4 regions of the Streptomyces sp. NPDC021080 genome follow, and region 1 is predicted to be linked to each of the others. Evidence: riboswitches for the same ligand, from Rfam matches in the RefSeq annotation. Region 1 holds a riboswitch; each other region holds the start of a gene.
The links. A riboswitch is a leader RNA that binds a small molecule or an ion and turns the genes downstream of it on or off. The one in region 1 is predicted to bind thiamine pyrophosphate.
Positions count from the first base shown of each region.

Region 2: another riboswitch for thiamine pyrophosphate. It lies ahead of thiO (glycine oxidase ThiO); the one in region 1 lies ahead of ACH4S8_RS33570 (purine-cytosine permease family protein).
Region 3: another riboswitch for thiamine pyrophosphate. It lies ahead of ACH4S8_RS24855 (thiamine ABC transporter substrate binding subunit); the one in region 1 lies ahead of ACH4S8_RS33570 (purine-cytosine permease family protein).
Region 4: another riboswitch for thiamine pyrophosphate. It lies ahead of thiC (phosphomethylpyrimidine synthase ThiC); the one in region 1 lies ahead of ACH4S8_RS33570 (purine-cytosine permease family protein).

Region 1 covers NZ_JBIRQM010000016.1:76,860-81,708, reverse strand. Annotated here, with positions in the region: gene gndA (NADP-dependent phosphogluconate dehydrogenase) at 1-1,264, opposite strand, end outside; gene thiD (bifunctional hydroxymethylpyrimidine kinase/phosphomethylpyrimidine kinase) at 1,521-2,318, opposite strand; gene ACH4S8_RS33570 (purine-cytosine permease family protein) at 2,385-3,785, opposite strand; TPP riboswitch at 3,777-3,872, opposite strand; gene ACH4S8_RS33565 (alpha/beta fold hydrolase) at 4,094-4,849, shown strand, end outside.
Region 2 covers NZ_JBIRQM010000007.1:221,200-226,048, forward strand. Annotated here, with positions in the region: gene metF (methylenetetrahydrofolate reductase [NAD(P)H]) at 1-236, opposite strand, end outside; gene thiE (thiamine phosphate synthase) at 365-1,024, opposite strand; gene ACH4S8_RS19250 (Rv2175c family DNA-binding protein) at 1,116-1,487, opposite strand; gene ACH4S8_RS19255 (NAD(P)/FAD-dependent oxidoreductase) at 1,552-2,790, opposite strand; gene ACH4S8_RS19260 (hypothetical protein) at 2,823-3,200, opposite strand; TPP riboswitch at 3,253-3,365, shown strand; gene thiO (glycine oxidase ThiO) at 3,363-4,529, shown strand; gene thiS (sulfur carrier protein ThiS) at 4,526-4,726, shown strand; gene ACH4S8_RS19275 (thiazole synthase) at 4,730-4,849, shown strand, end outside.
Region 3 covers NZ_JBIRQM010000010.1:119,807-124,655, forward strand. Annotated here, with positions in the region: gene ACH4S8_RS24845 (ABC transporter ATP-binding protein) at 1-447, opposite strand, end outside; gene ACH4S8_RS24850 (ABC transporter permease) at 448-2,046, opposite strand; gene ACH4S8_RS24855 (thiamine ABC transporter substrate binding subunit) at 2,157-3,215, opposite strand; TPP riboswitch at 3,340-3,445, opposite strand; gene rlmN (23S rRNA (adenine(2503)-C(2))-methyltransferase RlmN) at 3,541-4,647, opposite strand.
Region 4 covers NZ_JBIRQM010000009.1:224,573-229,421, forward strand. Annotated here, with positions in the region: gene ACH4S8_RS23575 (IclR family transcriptional regulator) at 275-1,033, shown strand; gene ACH4S8_RS23580 (SsgA family sporulation/cell division regulator) at 1,135-1,572, shown strand; gene ACH4S8_RS23585 (YibE/F family protein) at 1,655-3,178, opposite strand; TPP riboswitch at 3,250-3,406, shown strand; gene thiC (phosphomethylpyrimidine synthase ThiC) at 3,399-4,849, shown strand, end outside.

The sequences.
Region 1 (4,849 bases):
GCACCGGGACGCCTCTGCGGGTGGCGATGGAGACGACCTCGCGCCACGGGACCTGGGCGTCCTTGATCTCGGTGGCGAACCCCGCGTCGGACAGCAGGCTGACCAGGCCCGGGTCGACGGCGTACGCGGCGCGGATGCGGTCGAGGAACGCCGCGCGGATGATGCAGCCGCCGCGCCAGATCTTGGCCACCTCGCCGAGGTCGATGTCCCAGCCGTACTCGGCGGCGGCGTCCAGGATCATCTTCCAGCCCTGGTCGTAGGCGATCAGCTTCGAGGCGTACAGGGCGTGTTCGACCTGGCTGGTGAAGCGCTCGGCCTCGGTCGCGGACAGGTCCCAGTGGGTGCCGCCGGGCAGGCCGCGGTAGGCGGCGCGCAGCCCGTCCTGGCTGGAGGCCGCGCGGGCGAACGTCGCCTGCGCGATGGCGGTGACCGGGGAGCCGAGGTCCAGGGCGGTCTGCACGGTCCAGCGGCCGGTGCCCTTCTGGCCCGCCGCGTCGACCACCACGTCCACGAACGGCTCGCCGGTGGCGGCGTCCGTGTGCGCGAGGACCTCGGCGGTGATCTCGATCAGGTACGAGTCGAGGCGGCCCTTGTTCCAGCGCCGGAAGATCTCCGCGATCTGCGGCGGCGTGTACCCCCCGACGCGGCGGAGCAGGTCGTAGGCCTCGCCGATGAGCTGCATGTCGGCGTACTCGATGCCGTTGTGCACCATCTTGACGAAGTGGCCGGCGCCGTCGGTGCCGATGTGCGTGGCACAGGGCTCGCCGTCCACCTTGGCACTGATCGACTCGAACATCGGGCCGAGGGAGGCGTACGACTCCGGGGAGCCGCCGGGCATGATGCTCGGCCCGTTGAGGGCGCCCTCCTCGCCGCCGGACACCCCGGCGCCGACGAAGTGGATGCCGCGCTCGCGCAGCGACTGCTCACGGCGCCGGGTGTCGGAGAAGTGGGCGTTGCCGCCGTCGATGATCATGTCGCCGGTTTCGAGCAGCGGGGCGAACTCCTCGATGACGGCGTCGGTGGCGGCCCCCGCCTGCACCATGATCATGAGGCGGCGGGGGCGCTCCAGCGCCGCCACGAAGTCCTCGGCCGACTCGGCCGCGACGAAGGCGCCCTCGTGCCCGAACTCCTCGACCAGTGCCTTGGTGCGCGCGGGCGTCCGGTTGTGGACGGCGACGGTGTAACCGTTCCGGGCGAAGTTGCGGGCCAGATTGCGGCCCATCACGGCGAGCCCTGTGACGCCGATCTGCGCGGTCGCCTTCATGATGTGCTCCTTGGATCCGGATCTGCCTGTCCGCGTACCCGACGGGCGGGCAGACGACTGTCGCTGTGCCGATCAGTACGCCGGGAGGGGCCGGGGTGTTCAGCGTCCGGGGCAGGAGCTGTGCGGGACCTTCGAGGCAGCGGACGCGCAGCACCGTGAGACGGGGCCGTGCGGGCACGAAGGGCCGCGGCCGGGGTAGGGCCGGCCGTGCGGGAGCCTCGGGCGCCGGACCGGAGAGGGGCAGCCCGGGAGGGGTTCAGCCGTCCCGGCGCAGTCGCCACCCGTGGTCCACCGGACCGATGCCGGCGCCGAGCGCGAAACCGGCCTCGATCGCGGCCGTCACGTACGCCTTGGCCCGCCGTACGGCCTCCGGCACGTCGAGGCCCTCGGCCAGGCCCACCGCGACGGCCGAGGCGAGCGTGCACCCCGTGCCGTGCGTGTGCCGGTTGTCGTGGCGCGGGGCGCGCAGCCAGTGCTCGGCGGTTCCGTCGGTGAGCAGATCGACCGCCTGCCCCGGCAGATGGCCGCCCTTCACCAGCACCCACCGGGGACCGAACGCGAGCAGCAGACCGGCGGCCCGGCGCATGCCCGCTTCGTCGTCCACCTTCAGCCCGGTGAGCTGGGCGACCTCGTCGAGATTCGGGGTCGCCACGGTCGCGCGCGGCAGCAGCCGGGTCCGTACGGCGTCCAGCGCGTCGTCGGCCAGCAACCGGTCCCCGTGCTTGGAGACGCTCACCGGGTCCACGACGACCGGGGCGCCCACGTCGGACAGCAACTCGGCGACCGTGGTGACCAGTCCGGGCGACGAGAGCATCCCCGTCTTGACGGCCTGGACGCCGATGTCGTCGACCACGCTGCGGTACTGGGCCCGCACGGCTTCCTCGGAGAGCTCCCAAGCTCCCTGTACGCCCACGGAGTTCTGCGCGGTCACCGCGGTGAGCACACTCATCCCGTGGGCGCCCAGCGCGAGCATGGTCTTCAGGTCGGCCTGGATCCCGGCGCCTCCGCCGGAATCGGATCCGGCGATCGTCAGGACGCGGGGCGGTGCGGTCATGAGGTGTTCCTCTCGGGTACGGCTTCGGGCACGAAGACCCTGGACCGGCGGAGCGGCGGGCGGCCCTCAGGCGCGGCGGCGCAGCCGCAGCGGGGCGTAGAGGGCGAGGGCGACGAGGAACGCCACGTAGTAGGAGAGATCGGCGCCGTGCAGCGCGTCGGCCACCGGACCGACGTACAGGCCGGTGTCCATGAACGGCACGGCCGCGCCGAACGCCGCGGTGAAGGCCACGAGAGACGGCCATCCGGAACGCGTACGGGGTGTCTCGGCGGTGATGTCGAGGGGCGCGCCGGCGCGCTCCTGCCCCCGGGCCAGCCAGTCGACGACGACGATCGCGACGAACCCGGGGATCCAATAGCCCACGAACAACAGCACGTTCTGGAAGCGGGCCGTGGTGTCGGCGGCGTGCATCCACAGCACCAGCGGGAAGCCGAGTCCGGCGGCCAGGGCGGCCGCGACCGGTCGCGGTATCCGCACACCCAGGGTCTGCAGGGCCAGCGAACCGCTGTAGTCGTTCATGGCGTTGCTGCACACCGCCGCGAGTGCCACGGCCAGCAGCCCGAACGCGCCCGCGGCACCGCCGCCCAGCAGCGTGTCCACGCCCGCCGCCGTCTGGTCGGTGAGCACCGACGCGCCCCACAGCCCGAGCACCTGCACGGCGACGAAGGACGCGACGAGGCCGAGCAGGGTGCACCAGAACATCCGCGGTCGGGACGTCGTGCGCGGCAGATACCGGCTGAAGTCACCGGCGTACGGCGCCCAGGACAACGACAGGCTCAGCGCGATGGTGCTGGTGAGCACGAACGCGCCGCCCCGGTCGGCCCCGGTCGCGGACCCGGTCGCCGCGGGGTGGACCCCGTCGAGCATCCGCCAGGCGATCACCGCGAAGGCCACGGCGAGCACGAACGTCATGACGATCTGCAGCCGGTGGATCGCCTCGTAGCCCAGGACGCCCAGAGCCCCCTGGGCCGCCATCATCACCAGCACGCCGAGCCAGAACGGCCAGCCGCACAGCCGCGCCAGCGCGTCCCCGCCGAACAGGCCGATCAACGCGTCCCAGGCGACCGAGGACAGCCACTGGAGCAGCCCGGGCAGCACCACAGCCCGGCCGAACGCGAGCCGTGCGAGGGGGAGTTGGCCGGTTCCGGTGAGTCCGCCCCAGGTGCTGAGGTAGGCGGTGGGCAGCGCGCCGAGCACGGTCCCGAGGACCACCGCCGCGAGGGCGGTGGTGAAGTCCAGGCCCAGTGCGATGCCGATGGTGCCGGTGAACACACCCGTCATCGTCAGGTTCGGGGCGAACCACACGGTGAACAGGCGTCCGGCCCCGCCGTACCGGTTGCTCTCGGGGACCGGCTCGATGCCGTGCCCCTCCACCCGCAGATCGCCGGGTGCGGCGGGCATCCGTCCGTCGAAGACGGCGGGCCGGCTGTCGGCGGGCAGCCCGCCGGAAACATGCGCCAATGGCATGGAAGACATCCCTCCGCCAGTATGAACTGGTTCAGGTTCGACGGGTGTGATCTCAGCCCCTCGGACGGGGCACCCCGTGTCCGGTACGACGGACACACTAACCGTTCCCGGAGGCGGAGCGGGAGCGGGTCCTCACTCACCCGGACCGGCGTGCGCCCGCGCGTGCTCCGGTTCATTCGAACGGCGCGGGCGGGCCCGTTCACAGCGCGGCGCGTGCCGCCACTCGGTACTGTCGGAAGTGATCGCCGCTCGTGCTCCGCTCCAGGGTTCCCGGACCCCGGTGGCCGGGCGGAAGGAGGCAGGGTGCCGTGACCGTGATCTCCCTGAAGTCCGCACAGGTGCGGGAAGGGCTCGCCCTCCCGTACGCCGAAGCCGGTTACCCCAGTGGTACACCGGTCGTCTTCGTGCACGGCCTGGCGGACTCCTGGTGGTCCTTCGAGCCCCTGCTGAGGCGTCTGCCGGCGTCCCTGCACGGCTACGCGCCCACGCAGCGCGGACACGGCGACGCCGACCGGCCCCCGGAGGGCTACACCCCCGACGACTTCGCCGCCGACGTGGTGGCCTTCCTGAACGCGGTCGACATCCCCCGGGCCGTCCTGGTCGGGGCCTCCAGCGGCGGCGTGCCGGCCCGGATCGTCGCCGGGAGCCATCCCGACCGCATCGCGGGGCTGGTGCTGCTCGGTGTCCCCGGCACCCTCGCGGACAAGCCGGCGGTCGTCGGGACGGCGAAGGCCGTGGAAGCCCTCTCCGATCCCGTGCCCCGCGCGTTCGTCGAGGACTTCCTGGCCGACACGGTGGCCCGCCCGATCGCCCGGGGGTTCGTCGAGACCATGGTGGAGGAGAATCTCAAGCTCCCCGCGTACGTCTGGAAGGACACGGTCCGCGGCCTCCTCGACGCCGATCTCCGCGCGACCCTCGGGGGCATCCTGGTGCCCACTCTCGTCATCTGGGGCGAACAGGACGAGTTCCTGCCCCGCGAGGACCAGCAGACCGTCCTGGACGCGGTCCACGGCGCCGAATTCCTCGCCTACCCGGAGACCGGGCACTCCGTCCACTGGGAGCAG
Region 2 (4,849 bases), on a different contig from region 1:
ATCTGCTCGGTCTCCTTGACCGTGCCGGCCCGCGTGGAGCCGCCGGCTCCGTAGGTCACGGAGACGAAGTCCGGGGCCACGGCCTCGACCCGCCTCAGGGCGTTCCACAGGTTGCGCTCGCCCTTGGGGGTCTTCGGCGCCGAGAACTCGAAGGAAAAGGTCTGCTTGCCGGTCGCGAGCATGTCGCGCACGGTGCGTGCGCGGTCAGTCCTGGTGGAAGCGGATCCGAGGGCCATACTCGCAGGTTAGCCAGAGGGAGTCGGTCACCCAACCGAACCGCTGGCATTTGTCCGATCTGCCGGGTTCTTGTCCACCCCTCGGACAGCGGCCCCGCCGGAACGCTCCGTGCCGGCGGCCCGCGGGCCTACGCCTCGCGCAGCCGCTTCGCGAATTCCGCCGCCGCCGCGCCCGGATCGTCCGCGTCGGTGATCGCCCGTACGACGACGACGCGGCGGGCGCCCGCTTCGAGCACCTCGTCGAGCCGGCCGAGGTCGATGCCGCCGATCGCGAACCAGGGACGGGCGGTGCCGAGGGCGGCCGTGTGGCGGACCAGACCGAGTCCGGGTGCGTGGCGGCCGGGCTTGGTGGGGGTGGGCCAGCACGGGCCGGTGCAGAAGTAGTCCACGCCCTCCTGGACGGCGGCGGCCTCGGCCTCGGACGCGGCGTGCGTCGAGCGGCCGACGATCACCTCGTCGCCGAGGATCGCGCGGGCCGCGGGAACCGGGAGGTCCCCCTGACCCAGGTGCAGGACGTCGGCGCGGGCGGCGTGGGCCACGTCCGCCCGGTCGTTGACCGCGAGGAGCTTGCCGTGCCGGGCGCAGGCGTCCGCGAAGACCTCCAGGTGCTCCAGCTCCTCCCCCGCCTCCATGCCCTTGTCGCGCAGCTGCACGATGTCGACGCCGCCCGCCAGGACCGTGTCGAGGAACTCGGGCAGGTCTCCCTGGCGCCTGCGGGCGTCCGTGCAGAGGTAGACGCGGGCGTCGGCGAGGCGGTCCCGCGCGGTCGTGGCGGCGGTCTCGGGCATGCGTGGGTCCCCCGTTGTCGGTGCGCGGGGAGCGCGGCGGCCGGGATGGTCCCGCCGCCGCGCTCCCCGTGCCGGACGGTCTCGAACTGGTTCAGACGGCGAGCGCCTGGGCGCGGCGCTTCACCTCCGTGCCGCGATTCTCGCTCAGGGCCTGCGCGGGGGTGCCGGGCAGGGTCGGGTCGGGGGTGAAGAGCCACTCCAGGGCCTCTTCGTCGGAGAAACCGTCGTCCCGCAGGAGGGTCAGGGTGCCGGCCAGGCCCTTGACCACCTTCTGCTCGGCCACGTCGATGAAATCGGCGGGGACGTGCAGCGCGCGGTTCTCACCACGGCGTACGGCGATCAGCTGGCCTTCCTTGACCAGCTGCCGGACGCGCGTCACCTCGACGCCGAGCTGTTCGGCGATGTCGGGGAGGGTGAGCCAGGCGGGGACGAGAGCATCGGTCTTTGCGTCAATCTCGGTCACGGGACAAGCCTGCCATCCCGGACCGACAGTCGGAAGCCGAGGGCGTCCGACCCGGTGCGAGGGATCAGGCCGTGGCGCCCTTCAGCGGCCTCGACGGGTCCGCGAGCAGCTCCGGGTCCATGATGGCACCCGCCTCGATCAGGCGGCGGCCCTGGGCGAGGTCCCTCGGGCGGCCCACCGCCAGGAGGGCGACGAGCCGCGTCTCGCGGAGCCAGCACACCGACCAGGAGGCGCCCGCGGGGTCGCCGCGCCACACCAGGGTGTCGGCGGGCGCGTGGTGGCCGACGTACTGCACGAAACGGCCGAACTGCTCGGACCAGAAGTACGGCACGGGGTCGTAGGCGGCGGGCGTCTGGCCGACGATGTTCAGGGCGACCGTGCGCGGGCCCTGGAGGGCGTTGTCCCAGTGGTGGACGAGCAGGCGTTCCTCGTAGCGTCCCGACGGGAAGGAGGCGCAGTCGCCGACCGCGTAGACGTCCGGCAGGGAGGTGCGCAGGTGGTCGTCGGCGACGATCTCCCGGTGGGCGCCGAGTTCGATGCCGGAGCCGGCGATCCAGGCGGTGGCGGGGCGCGCGCCGATCCCGACCACGACGGCGTCCGCGGGCACCCGGGAGCCGTCGTCCAGGATCACGGCGCCGGGCTCGACGCGCTCCACGCGCGCGTGGGTGCGCAGCGAGGCCCCGCTGTCCGCGTACCAGGCGGCCATCGGCGCGGCCACCTCGGCCGGCAGCGCCCCGGCGAGCGGCCGGTCGGCGGCCTCGACGACGGTGACGGCGCAGCCCGCCTCGCGCGCCGCCGTGGCGAACTCGGCGCCGATCCAGCCCGCGCCGACCACCACGATGTCGTGCTGCCGGGCGAGGACGGGACGCAGCCGGTCGGCGTCGTCCAGGGTGCGCAGCAGATGCACCCCGGGCACGCCCTCGGCGCCGGGGAGCCGGATCGGTTCGGCGCCGGTGGCGACGACCAGGACGTCGTACGGGACGGGTCCGCCGTCCGTGTCCAGTTCATGGTCGCCGGGGCGCACGCCGAGCGCCTCGCTGCCCAGTCTGAGGTCGATGTCCAGGGCCTCGAAGTCGACGTCGAAGGCGGAGCCCTCGGCCTTGCCCAGCAGGACGGCCTTGGACAGCGGCGGCCGGTCGTAGGGCTGATGCGGCTCCGCGCCGATCAGGGTGACGGTGCCCGGGAAGCCCTGCTCGCGCAGGGCGACCGCGGTCTGCACCCCGGCCATGCCCGCGCCCACCACCACGACCCGCCGTGCCGTGAGCCCGTGCGACTGGGACTGTGCCTGCGTCTGATCGCTCACCCGATCACCATAAGCACCTGACAACCCGTCAGTCAGCGGACGTGCTCGGTGACCTGTTCCACACGACCGGTCTCGCGCAGTTCCTCGACCACGCTCGTCCCGGCGCCGGGCCGCGACTCCCACGTCCAGGTCTCCTCCAGCCGCACCCGCCCGTCGGGCAGTTCCACGACGAGGGACACGCAGTGGCCCGACGCGGTGGTCCCGTCGTGCCCCAGCTGGACGTACCGGAAGTCGAGGCGGTCACCCTCGCGGGTGCCCACGAGGTGTCCTCGGACGACGTCGCCGCCCGCGTAGTCGGCCCAGACCACGCCGTCCCGTTCGTGGTACGCGAACCGGGTGCGGGTGCCCACCTGGCCCGGGGCCTGGTCGGCGACGGGGGCGAGGACGAGGCCGTCGAGCGGTCGCGCCATGGGCGGAGGCTCCCTTACTGAGACGGACGGGGGCGGGCTAGGGTGGCCAACGTAAAGCACTCGCGGGAGCCCGGACGCACCGGGCTGAGAGGGAGGCTGGACGGCCTCCGACCGTACGAACCTGATCCGGGTCATGCCGGCGAAGGGAGGGGCTGGACGCCCATGTCGTCTGCACGTTCGTCGGACGTCCTCGTCGTCGGGGGCGGGATCATCGGTCTGGTCACGGCCTGGCGGGCCGCGCAGCGCGGGCTCACCACCGCGCTCGTGGACCCCGGGCCGGGCGGCGGGGCCGCCCAGGTCGCGGCCGGGATGCTGGCCGCCGTCACCGAGCTGCACTTCGGCGAGGAGACCCTGCTGGGCCTCAACCTCGCCTCGGCGCGCCGCTATCCGGACTTCGCCGCCGAGCTCACCGAGGCGACCGGCCAGGACCTCGGCTACCGCCGGTCCGGCACGCTGGCCGTCGCGCTGGACGCCGACGACCGCGCCCATCTGCGGGAACTGCACGCGCTGCAGGTCCGTTCGGGGCTGGAGTCGGAGTGGCTGAGCGGCCGTGAGTGCCGCCGTCTGGAGCCGATGCTCGCGCCCGGCGTGCGCGGGGGTCTGCGGGTGGACGGCGACCACCGGATCGACCCGCGGCGCCTCGCCGCCGCCCTGGTCACCGCGTGCGAGCGGGCCGGGGTGACCGTGCACCGGACCTGGGCGGAGCGTCTGACCGTCGCGGGGGAGCGGGCCACCGGGATCGTGACCACGGACGGCACCGAACTCGGCGCGGACCGGGTGGTGCTCGCCGGTGGCAGCCTCAGCGGGCGTCTGGCGGGGATCCCGGACGACGCCGTGCCGCCGGTGCGCCCGGTCAAGGGGCAGGTGCTGCGGCTGACCGTGCCGCCGCGGTACGCGCCCTTCCTGAACCGCACCGTGCGGGCCGTGGTGCGCGGCAGCCACGTCTACCTGGTGCCGCGCGAGAACGGCGAGCTCGTGGTGGGCGCGACCAGCGAGGAGCTGGGCTGGGACACCACCGTGACGGCGGGCGGCGTGTACGAGCTGCTGCGCGACGCCCACGAGCTGGTCCCCGGGATCACGGAGCTGCCGCTCACGGAGACCCGCGCGGGGCTGCGCCCCGGCTCGCCCGACAACGCGCCGCTGCTCGGCCCGACCGCGCTGGACGGACTGCTGCTGGCCACCGGCCACCACCGCAACGGCGTGCTGCTGACGCCGGTGACCGGCGACGTGATGGCCCACGTCCTGACCACCGGCGAACTCCCCGCCGAAGCCCGCCCCTTCACCCCCCTGCGCTTCGGCGCCACGGCCCGCACGGAGCTGCACGTATGAACGTCGTCGTCAACGGGGAGCGCCGGCGGATCGCCGCGGGAACCGCTCTGGACGCGCTCGTCGCGACCCTCACCGCCTCGTCGTCCGGGGTGGCCGCCGCCCTGAACGAGACCGTCGTGCCGCGCGCGCAGTGGCCGTCCACCGCGCTCGCCGAGGGCGACCGCGTCGAAGTCCTCACCGCCGTCCAAGGAGGCTGACCCGTGGCAGACGATCCCTTCGTCCTCGGTGGTACGACCTACGCGTCCCGGCTGATCATGGGTACGGGCGGTGCACCCAGCCTCGACGTGCTGGAGCGCGCCCTGGTGGCGTCCGGCACGGAG
Region 3 (4,849 bases), on a different contig from region 1:
GGGCGCGAGGGCCCGGGCCAGCGCCACGCGCTGCTGCTCGCCGCCGGAGAGCGAGGCGACGGCGCGGTCCCGGGCTCCGGGCAGACCGACGAGATCCAGCAGCTCCCCCACCCGTGCCGCCTGTCCGTCCTTGGACGTGCCGCGCATCCGCAGCCCGAAGGCGACGTTGCCGCCCACGTCCCGCTGCGGGAAGAGCTGGTGGTCCTGGAACATCAGGCCGACGCCGCGCTTGTGCGCGGGGACGGCCGTCTGGTCCTGTCCGTCCAGCACCACCCGGCCCGCGTCCAGCGGCTGCAGTCCGGCCACCGTCCGCAGCAGAGTGGACTTGCCACTGCCGCTCGGTCCGAGCACGCACACGATCTCGTGCTCGGCGACATCGAGGTCGACGGCGTCGAGCACGGCCCGTCCGCCGAAGCGTACGGTCGCGCCCTGAAGGCTCAGCAGCATCTAGAACTCCCCGGTCCGGTCGGTCCGCACCCGTTCCAGGAGCAGCAACGACACCGCGCACACCACCATCAGGATCGTCGAAAGGGCCATCGCCTGGCCGTAGTTGAGATCGCCCGCGCGGCCGAGCAGCCGGGCCACGGCGACCGGCAGCGTCGGGTTGTCGGGCCGGGCGATGAACACGGTCGCCCCGAACTCCCCGAGGGAGACGGCGAAGGCGAAGCCGGCCGCGATCAGCAGGGCCCGCCGCACCATCGGCAGGTCGACCTCGCGCCACACCCGCCACGGGGACGCCCCGAGGACGGCCGCGGCCTCCCGCAGCCGCCCGTCCACCGCGCGCAGCACGGGCAGCATGGTCCGTACGACGAAGGGGACGCCGACCAGCGCCTGCGCCAGCGGCACCAGGATCCAGCTCGCGCGCAGATCGAGCGGCGGCTCGTCCAGGGCGATCAGGAACCCGAAGCCGACGGTCACCGCGGAGACGCCGAGCGGGAGCATCAGCAGCGCGTCGAAGCCCCGCATCAGCCGCCCGGCCCGCCGGGTGAGGGCCGCTGCGGCCAGACCGCCGATCAGCACGGCGATGGCGGTGGCGGCGAGCGCGTACTCCAGCGAGTTGCCGACCGCCTCGATCGGGGCGACGAGGAAGACCCCTCCGTCGTCGTGGGCCAGGGCCCGGTAGTAGCCGAGTCCCGGGGCGTCGAGGGACCGCTGGACGAGGACCGCGAGCGGCAGCACGAGCAGGACGGCGATGCTCGCCAGCACGCCCGCGAGGAGCGCCCACTGTCCGCCGCCGCGCGGCCGGCGCGCGGTGGTGTCGGGGGCGACCAGGCGCAGGACGGTCTCCCGTCGGCGCACGGTCGCCGCGTGCACGGCGAGGATCGCGCCGACCGCCACGAACTGGACGATCGTCAGCACCGCCGCCGTCGTGAGGTCGAAGATCTCGGAGGTCTGCCGGTAGATCTCGACCTCCAGGGTCGAGAAGGTGGGGCCGCCGAGGATCTGCACCACACCGAACGAGGTGAAGGTGAAGAGGAAGACCATGAGAGCGGCGGCGGCCACGGCGGGCCCGAGCGCGGGCAGCGTCACCCTGCGCCAGGCCGCGAGGCGCGAGGCCCCGAGCATGCGCGCGGCCTCCTCCTGACGCGGGTCGAGCTGCGACCAGAGCCCGCCGACGGTCCGCACCACGACCGCGTAGTTGAAGAAGACGTGCGCGAGCAGGATCGCCCACACCGTGGTGTCCAGGCGCAGGCCCCACAGGTCGTCGAGCAGCCCGCCCCGGCCGACCAGCGCGAGGAACGCGGTGCCGACGACCACGGTCGGCAGCACGAAGGGCACCGTCACCACGGCCCGGAGGATCTGTTTTCCCCGGAAGTCGAAGCGCGCGAAGACATACGCGCCGGGGAGCGCGACCAGCAGCGTGAGCGCCGTCGAGGCGAGCGCCTGCCAGGTGGTGAACCACAGCACGTGCCGGATGTCGGACCGGGTCGCGACGTCCCAGATCCGGCCGAGCTGCCAGCCGCCGTCCCCGTGGAGCCCGCGCGAGACGATCGCGGCGACGGGGTAGGCGAAGAACACCGCGAAGAACGCGACGGGCAGCGCCATCAGGGCGAACCGCGCCGCGTTCCCTCGGCGGCGCGCGCGGCGCGAGGCCGCGTCCGCGGGGCCGGCCTCTCCTGTTCCACCGGCCCCGTCGGCCGCCTCGGGCCTGTCGGCTACTTCAGTACGAGCGAGGTCCACGACTTGACCCACTGGTCGCGGTCGGCGGCGATCTTCGCGGGCGCCATGGTCTCGGGGTCCTTGGCCTGCGGACCGAACCGCGTGAACTCGGCCGGCACCCGCGCACCCTCACGCACCGGGTAGACGAACATGTTGAGCGGCATGTCCTCCTGGAACTCCTTGGTGAGCAGGAAGTCCAGGAACGCCTTGCCGCCCTTGGCGTTCTTGGCGTGGCTGAGCAGACCCGCGTACTCCACCTGCCGGAAGCAGGTGCCGTCCGCGACCCCGGTGGGGGCCGTGGCGGGCTTGGGGTCGCCGTAGATGACCTCGGCGGGCGGCGAGGAGGCGTACGAGACGACGAGCGGCCGGTCGGCCTTGGCCTTCTTGCCGCCGGCGGACCCCGAGAACTCCTCGTTGTAGGCCTGCTCCCAGCCGTCCACGACCTTGACGCCGTTGGCCTTGAGCTTCTTCCAGTAGCCCTGCCAGTTCTGGTCGCCGTAGTGCGCGGCGGACCCGAGCAGGAAGCCGAGGCCGGGCGAGGAGGTGGCGGCGTTCTCGGTGACGAGGAGGTTCTTGTACGCGGGCTTGACCAGGTCGTCGAAGGACCGCGGCGGCGCGATCTTGTGCTTGTCGAACCAGGCCTTGTCGTAGTTGACGCAGATGTCACCCGTGTCGACGGGCGTGACCCGGTGCTTGGCCTGGTCGGTCCGGTACGGGGGCAGGACCTGGTCCGCTCCCTTGGCCGTGTACGGCTGGAAGAGCCCGTTGTCGAGCGCGCGGGAGAGCAGGGTGTTGTCGACGCCGAAGAACACGTCGCCCTGGGGGTTGTCCTTGGTCAGGACGGCCTTGTTCACGGCCTGCCCGGCGTCGCCGTCCTTGAGGACGCGGACCTTGTAGCCGGACCGCTTCTCGAAGTCCGCCAGCACGTTCTTCGACACGAGCCACGAGTCGTGGCTGACGAGCGTGATCGTCTTCGAGTCGCCCGAGCCGGCGGCGCCGGACGAGCCGCACGCGGACAGTGCGGGCAGCGCGACGAGGCCGAGGCCGACGGCCATGGCCGCGAACCGTCTGCCGCTGCCGGTCGTGGTGGTGGTGATGCTCACTGATTCCTCCTGGGTGACCAGGAAGAGACGCGGCCCTGCCCGGGACCTCTGACGGTTCCCGGGCAGGGCGCAACAGCTTGAGTAAGGACCGAACTTCCTACCCAGAATGACCTGGGCAAGGTTCAGAGGGTCTGCGGTCTGTCCCGCACTCTCAGCGCTGTGGCGCTCCCCTGTCGGAATATGAAGATGTCGGACGGTGAAAGATGCCGGTCCATGTCCATGTCCGGCGATGGTGCCGCCGGACCACGCGATGGACGACGGCCCGGCTCGGTTCAGACTACCGCTCGGTCGCGGCGAGCTGACCACACGCTCCGTCGATCTCCTGGCCCCGGGTGTCCCGGACGGTCACCGTGACACCGTGGGCCGCGATCGCCTCGACGAACGCCTTCTCGTCCTCGGGCCGCGACGCGGTCCACTTCGAGCCCGGGGTCGGGTTCAGCGGGATGAGGTTGACATGCACGGGCTTGCCCTTGAGCATCCGCCCGAGACGGTCACCACGCCACGCCTGGTCGTTGATGTCGCGGATCAGGGCGTACTCGATGGACAGACGCCGCCCTGACCTGTCCGCGTACCCCCAGCCCGCGTCCAGCACCTCGCGCACCTTCCACCGCGTGTTCACGGGGACGAGGGTGTCGCGCAGCTCGTCGTCCGGGGCGTGCAGGGAGATCGCGAGCCGGCACTTGAAGCCCTCGTCCGAGAACCGGTTGATGGCGGGGACCAGCCCGACCGTCGACACCGTGATACCGCGCTGCGAGAGCCCGAGGCCGTCCGGCTCGGGGTCGGTCAGGGCCCGGATCGCCCCGACCACGCGCTTGTAGTTGGCGAGCGGCTCGCCCATTCCCATGAAGACGATGTTGCTCAGCCGCGCCGGCCCCCCGGGGATCTCGCCGTCACGCAGCGCCCGCATTCCGTCGACGATCTGGTGCACGATCTCGCCGGTCGACAGGTTCCGGTCGAGGCCGGCCTGTCCGGTGGCGCAGAACGGGCAGTTCATCCCGCAGCCGGCCTGCGAGCTGATGCACATGGTCACCCGGTCCGGGTAGCGCATCAGCACGGACTCGACGAGCGTGCCGTCGAAGAGCCGCCACAGGGTCTTGCGGGTGGTGTCCTGGTCGGTCGACAGGTGCCGGACGACCGTCATCAGCTCGGGAAGCAGCGCTTCCTGGAGCTTGCCGCGCGAGGCGGCCGGGATGTCCGTCCACTCGGCGGGGTCGTGCGCGTACCGGGCGAAGTAGTGCTGCGAGAGCTGCTTGGCACGAAACGGCTTCTCACCGATCGCGGCAACCGCCTCTTTGCGCTCGGCGGGCGTGAGATCGGCGAGGTGCCGCGGCGGCTTCTTGGCTCCGCGCGGCGCGACAAAGGTGAGTTCTCCGGGCTTAGGCATGGCGTTACCAGTGTCGCAGATCGTTTGACCCCGCCCAGGTCAGATGGACGAGGGACCTGTCACCCTCCGGCGTCCCCTGTCACCGTCGGTCAACGCTTCACGGCCCAGAGACGGCCCAGCGGTCGCTGTCCGCGCCACGTGCGCTCAAAGATCAATGCGCTCCCTCACCACATCGTCCGCGGACTCCCCATGGCGCAGCACG
Region 4 (4,849 bases), on a different contig from region 1:
CCGGCGGCCGGGCACGCCCGCGGCGGCACGCGTTCCACCGGCCCAGCCGCGCACCTCGCCGGGGGAGCAACCCCTTCCGCACACTTCGCCGGCCCCGCCCAGGGAGCCGGCGCCGCCCGGCACTCCGACAGGGCAGGCACCCGCCCGGCGCGCCGCGCCGGCGGAAAGGCTCACCGGGCACACCAGGCCGCCGCTGACGCGCGGTACGCCGTCACCGGTCACGGGGACGGCGCGACCCGCTCACGCCCCTTCCACGGAGCCGGAAGCCGCTCCCCTGGACTCCCACACCACCACGTTGATCGGCTCGGTCCAGCGCGCGATGCGTCTGCTGGAGGCCGTCGCCTCGCGCGACCGGGGCGCCCCCGCCAAGCAACTCGCCCGGGAGGCGGGACTGGCGTTGCCGACGGCCTACCACCTGCTGCGCACCCTCGTCCACGAGGGCTACCTGCGCCGTGACGGAGGGCTGTTCTTCCTCGGCGAGGCCACGGAGCGGCTGAGCGGCAGCGGAGCCCGGCAGAAACGTCGCAGCACCATGCGGGACATGCTCGCGCACTGGCGCGACGCGATCGGGGCCCCCGTGTACTACGCGGTCTACCGCGAGGGCGAGATCGAGGTCATGCATGTCGCCGACACGCTCGCGAACCCCGCGGTCCAGGAGTGGGCCGACTTCCGCGAGACCGGGCACGCCCATGCGGTCGGCCAGTGTCTGCTGGCCCAGCTGGACGACAAGTCCCGGCGTGACCACCTCGACCGCTACCCGGTGCGGTCGCTCACCCCGTACACGGTGCGTGACAAGGACCGTCTGCTGAGGCGCCTGGAACGGACGGGGCGGATGGAGCCGGTGATCGAGCGGCAGGAGTACGCGCTGGGCACGGTCTGTGCCGCGATCCCGGTCACCGCGGGCAGTTCGGCCGCGGCGGTGGCCTTCTCCCTCCCGTCCCACCAGGGTGAGCGGCTGATGCCCGTGGCGCGGAGGCTGCAGAGCGAGGTCGGCGGACTGCTAACAACACTCGCCATCTCTATCAGTATCTGAAAACTCACTCCTTGTAATGCGACATGTACGTTGAGCAATATTTCCAGCAGTGTCAGGTGGGACGACTCCTGGCCAGTCGACGGCAAACGACGGGGTAGGCGATGCGCGAGTCGGTACAGGCAGAGGTCATGATGAGCTTCCTCGTGTCCGAGGAGCTCTCCTTTCGCATTCCTGTCGAGCTGCGCTACGAGACCTGTGATCCGTATGCCGTGCGGCTGACCTTCCACTTGCCCGGCGACGCGCCTGTGACCTGGGTGTTCGGGCGAGAACTGCTGATCGACGGGGTGGGCAGGCCCTGTGGTGACGGCGATGTGCACATCGCTCCGGCCGAACCGGAGGCGCTCGGCGAGGTGCTGATCCGGCTTCAGGTCGGCGGCGATCACGCGCTGTTCCGGTCCGGGACCGCGCCGCTCGTCGCGTTCCTCGACCGGACGGACCGGCTCGTTCCGCTCGGGCAGGAACGCTCCCTCGAGGGTTTCGACACGTCCCTCGACGCCGTGCTCGACCGCATTCTCACGGAGGAGCAGAGCGCGGGCTGAAGCCTCGGCGGCCGGGAGCGGAGTAACGCTTCCTCACAAGGGCCGCCGGTGCAGGACGGTTTCAAGGTTTCTGCGGGACGGGTCAGTGCTTGCGGCGACGTCCCTTCCCGCTCCGGGCCGGCGTCCCGGCGGCCGCGGGCTGAGCGGGGACGGCCGTGCCGCCCACGCGGTCCGCGGCGACCACCAGGGCGGCCAGCGCGGTCGTCACCGGCACCGCGGCGACCAGACCGATCGACCCGACCAGCGTGCGCACGATCTCCTCGGCGACCAGTTCGCTGTTGGCGACCGTGCCCACGCTGCTCTGCGCGATCGAGAAGAGCAGCAGCAGCGGCAGTGCGGCGCCCGCGTAGGCCAGGACGAGCGTGTTGACGACCGACGCGATGTGGTCGCGGCCGATCCGGATGCCCGCGCGGTACAGACCGCGCCGGCCCATCGTGGGGTTCGCCTCGTGCAGTTCCCAGACAGCGGACGTCTGCGTCACCGTCACGTCGTCCAGGACACCCAGCGAACCGATGATGACGCCGGCCAGCAGGAGGCCGCTCATGTCGATGGACGGGTACAGACCGTGGATCAGGCCGGTGCTGTCGTCGGTGTTGCCGGTCAGTACGGCCCAGTCGATGAAGACCGAGCCGAGGAGGCCGATCAGCACCAGCGAGAGCAGGGTGCCGACCACCGCCACGGAGGTACGGGCCGACAGACCGTGACACATGTAGAGCGCGATCAGCATGATCGCGCTGGACCCGACAACGGCCACCAGCAGCGGGTTCGAGCCCTGCAGGATCGCGGGCAGGATGAAGAAGTTGAGGATCAGGAAGCTGATGGCCAGGGCGACCAGTGCCATGACACCGCGCATGCGGCCGATCACCACGACGACCACCGCGAAGATCACGGAGAGCAGCGTCAGGGGCAGCTTCCGGTTGGCGTCCGTCACCGAGTACTGCAGGTCCTTGGGGGCGGAGGGCTCGTACGCGACGACGACCTTCTCGCTCTGGTGCAACTGCCGTGACTGATCAGGCTGAACGATCTCGGTGAAGGTGCGGCCCTTGTCCTTTCCGGTGTCGATCCGGACCGTCGCCTTCTTGCATTCCCCCGTCGTCCCGCGCCGGGCGGAGGAACCCCCGGCGGCGGAGCCGGCGGCCGTCGCGGACCCCGAGGAGGCGTTGACGGACTTGCAGTCCACCTGGTCGATCTTCGTGACCGTCGCCTGCTGGGTCTGCCGGTCGAAGCCGACACCGGTGCGCTCGTGGGCAGGAGCGCCGCCGGGCCACAGCACCACGAGACCCACCGCGACCGCGGCCGCGAAGGGGATCAGTACCGCGGCGATGACCTTGCGCAGATGCTTGGAGACCGGCGCGGCGGGACCGTGGCTGTGGGAATGTCCGTGCCCACCGCTCGCGGGCTCGTCGCGCCCGCGCCGGGGACCCGGCCCGTGCCCGTCGTCGAAGCCGAGGTGATCACTGCCCGGTCCATGCCCGTGCCCGTGCCCGTGCCCGTGCTCGTGCTCATGTCCAGGGCCGTGGCCGGAGCCATGCCCGCGGCCGCCGTCGGAGCCGGGGCGCCGCGGTGGCTCGGACGAGGGGAACGGGTGCTGCCGGGTCGTCGTCACCGCCCGATCATCGCAAGAACGTCAAGGGCCCCCTGTTCACCGCGCCAGACATGACGCTAGCGTGGAGGCACCTTTGCACACGCGGGAGCTCGGAGCACCGGGCTGAGAGGGCGCTGACCTCCGTCTTCGCGATGTTTCACATGAAACATCGGCGATCGGAAGCCGCTGCGTCGACCGCTGAACCTGTTACCGGGTAATGCCGGCGTAGGGAGTAGGTCTCATGACCGACAAGGATGTACGCACGCCTGCCTCCAGCCGGACGGACGGGGCTTCCCCGCCGTTCGCGAACGGCGGGGACGGAAAGTCCATCGGCTGGCACAAGGCCTATGTCGGGGGTACGCGCCCCGATCTGCGGGTGCCGGTCCGCCAGGTGCACCTCACCAACGGGCAGTCCGTGACGCTGTACGACACCTCCGGCCCGTACACCGATCCGACGATCGACACCGATGTGCGCCGGGGGCTGGCGCCGCTGCGCGAGAGCTGGATCATCGCCCGTGGGGACACCGAGGAGTACACGGGCCGCCCTGTCCGTCCCGAGGACGACGGGATCAAGCACACGTCCCCGCGTGGAGGACTGCGCAACCTCGACGCGGTCTTCCCCGGCCGGCCGCGCCAGCCGCGCCGGGGGCGCCCCGGACAGGCGGTCACCCAGCTCGCCTACGCGCGGCGCGGTGAGATCACGCCCGAGATGGAGTTCGTGGCGGTCCGGGAGAACGTCGATCCCGAGGTCGTACGGGAGGAGATCGCCGCAGGCCGGGCGGTCCTGCCCGTGAACGTCAACCATCCGGAGATCGAGCCGATGATCATCGGCAAGCGGTTCCTCGTGAAGGTCAACGCCAACATCGGCAATTCCGCGGTCACTTCCTCCATCGAGGAGGAGGTCGAGAAGATGACCTGGGCGACCCGCTGGGGCGCCGACACGGTCATGGACCTGTCCACCGGGCGCAACATCCACACCACGCGGGAATGGGTGCTGCGCAACTCCCCCGTACCCATCGGCACCGTGCCGCTCTATCAGGCACTGGAGAAGGTCGACGGTCGTGCCGAGGAACTGACCTGGGAGATCTACAAGGACACCGTCATCGAGCAGGCCGAGCAGGGCGTGGACTACATGACGGTCCACGCGGGGGTGCGCCTGGCGTATGTGCCGCTCACCGCGAACCGCAAGACCGGCATCGTCTCGCGCGGCGGCTCGATCATGGCCGCCTGGTGCCTCGCGCACCACAAGGAGTCGTTCCTGTACGAGAACTTCGAGGAGCTCTGCGAGATCCTCGCCGCGTACGACGTCACCTACTCGCTCGGCGACGGGCTGCGGCCGGGTTCCATCGCGGACGCCAACGACGCCGCGCAGTTCGCGGAGTTGAGGACGCTCGGGGAACTCAACAAGGTCGCGAAGCGTTTTCAGGTACAGACGATGATCGAAGGCCCGGGGCACGTCCCGATGCACAAGATCAAGGAGAACATCGACCTTCAGCAGGAGATCTGTGATGAAGCTCCGTTCTATACCCTCGGCCCGCTGACGACGGACGTCGCGCCGGCGTACGACCACATCACCTCCGGCATCGGTGCCGCGATGATCGCCTGGTGGGGCACGGCCATGCTCTGCTACGTCACGCCCAAGGAGCACCTGGGCCTGCCCGACCGTGACGACGTCAAGACCGGCGTCATCAC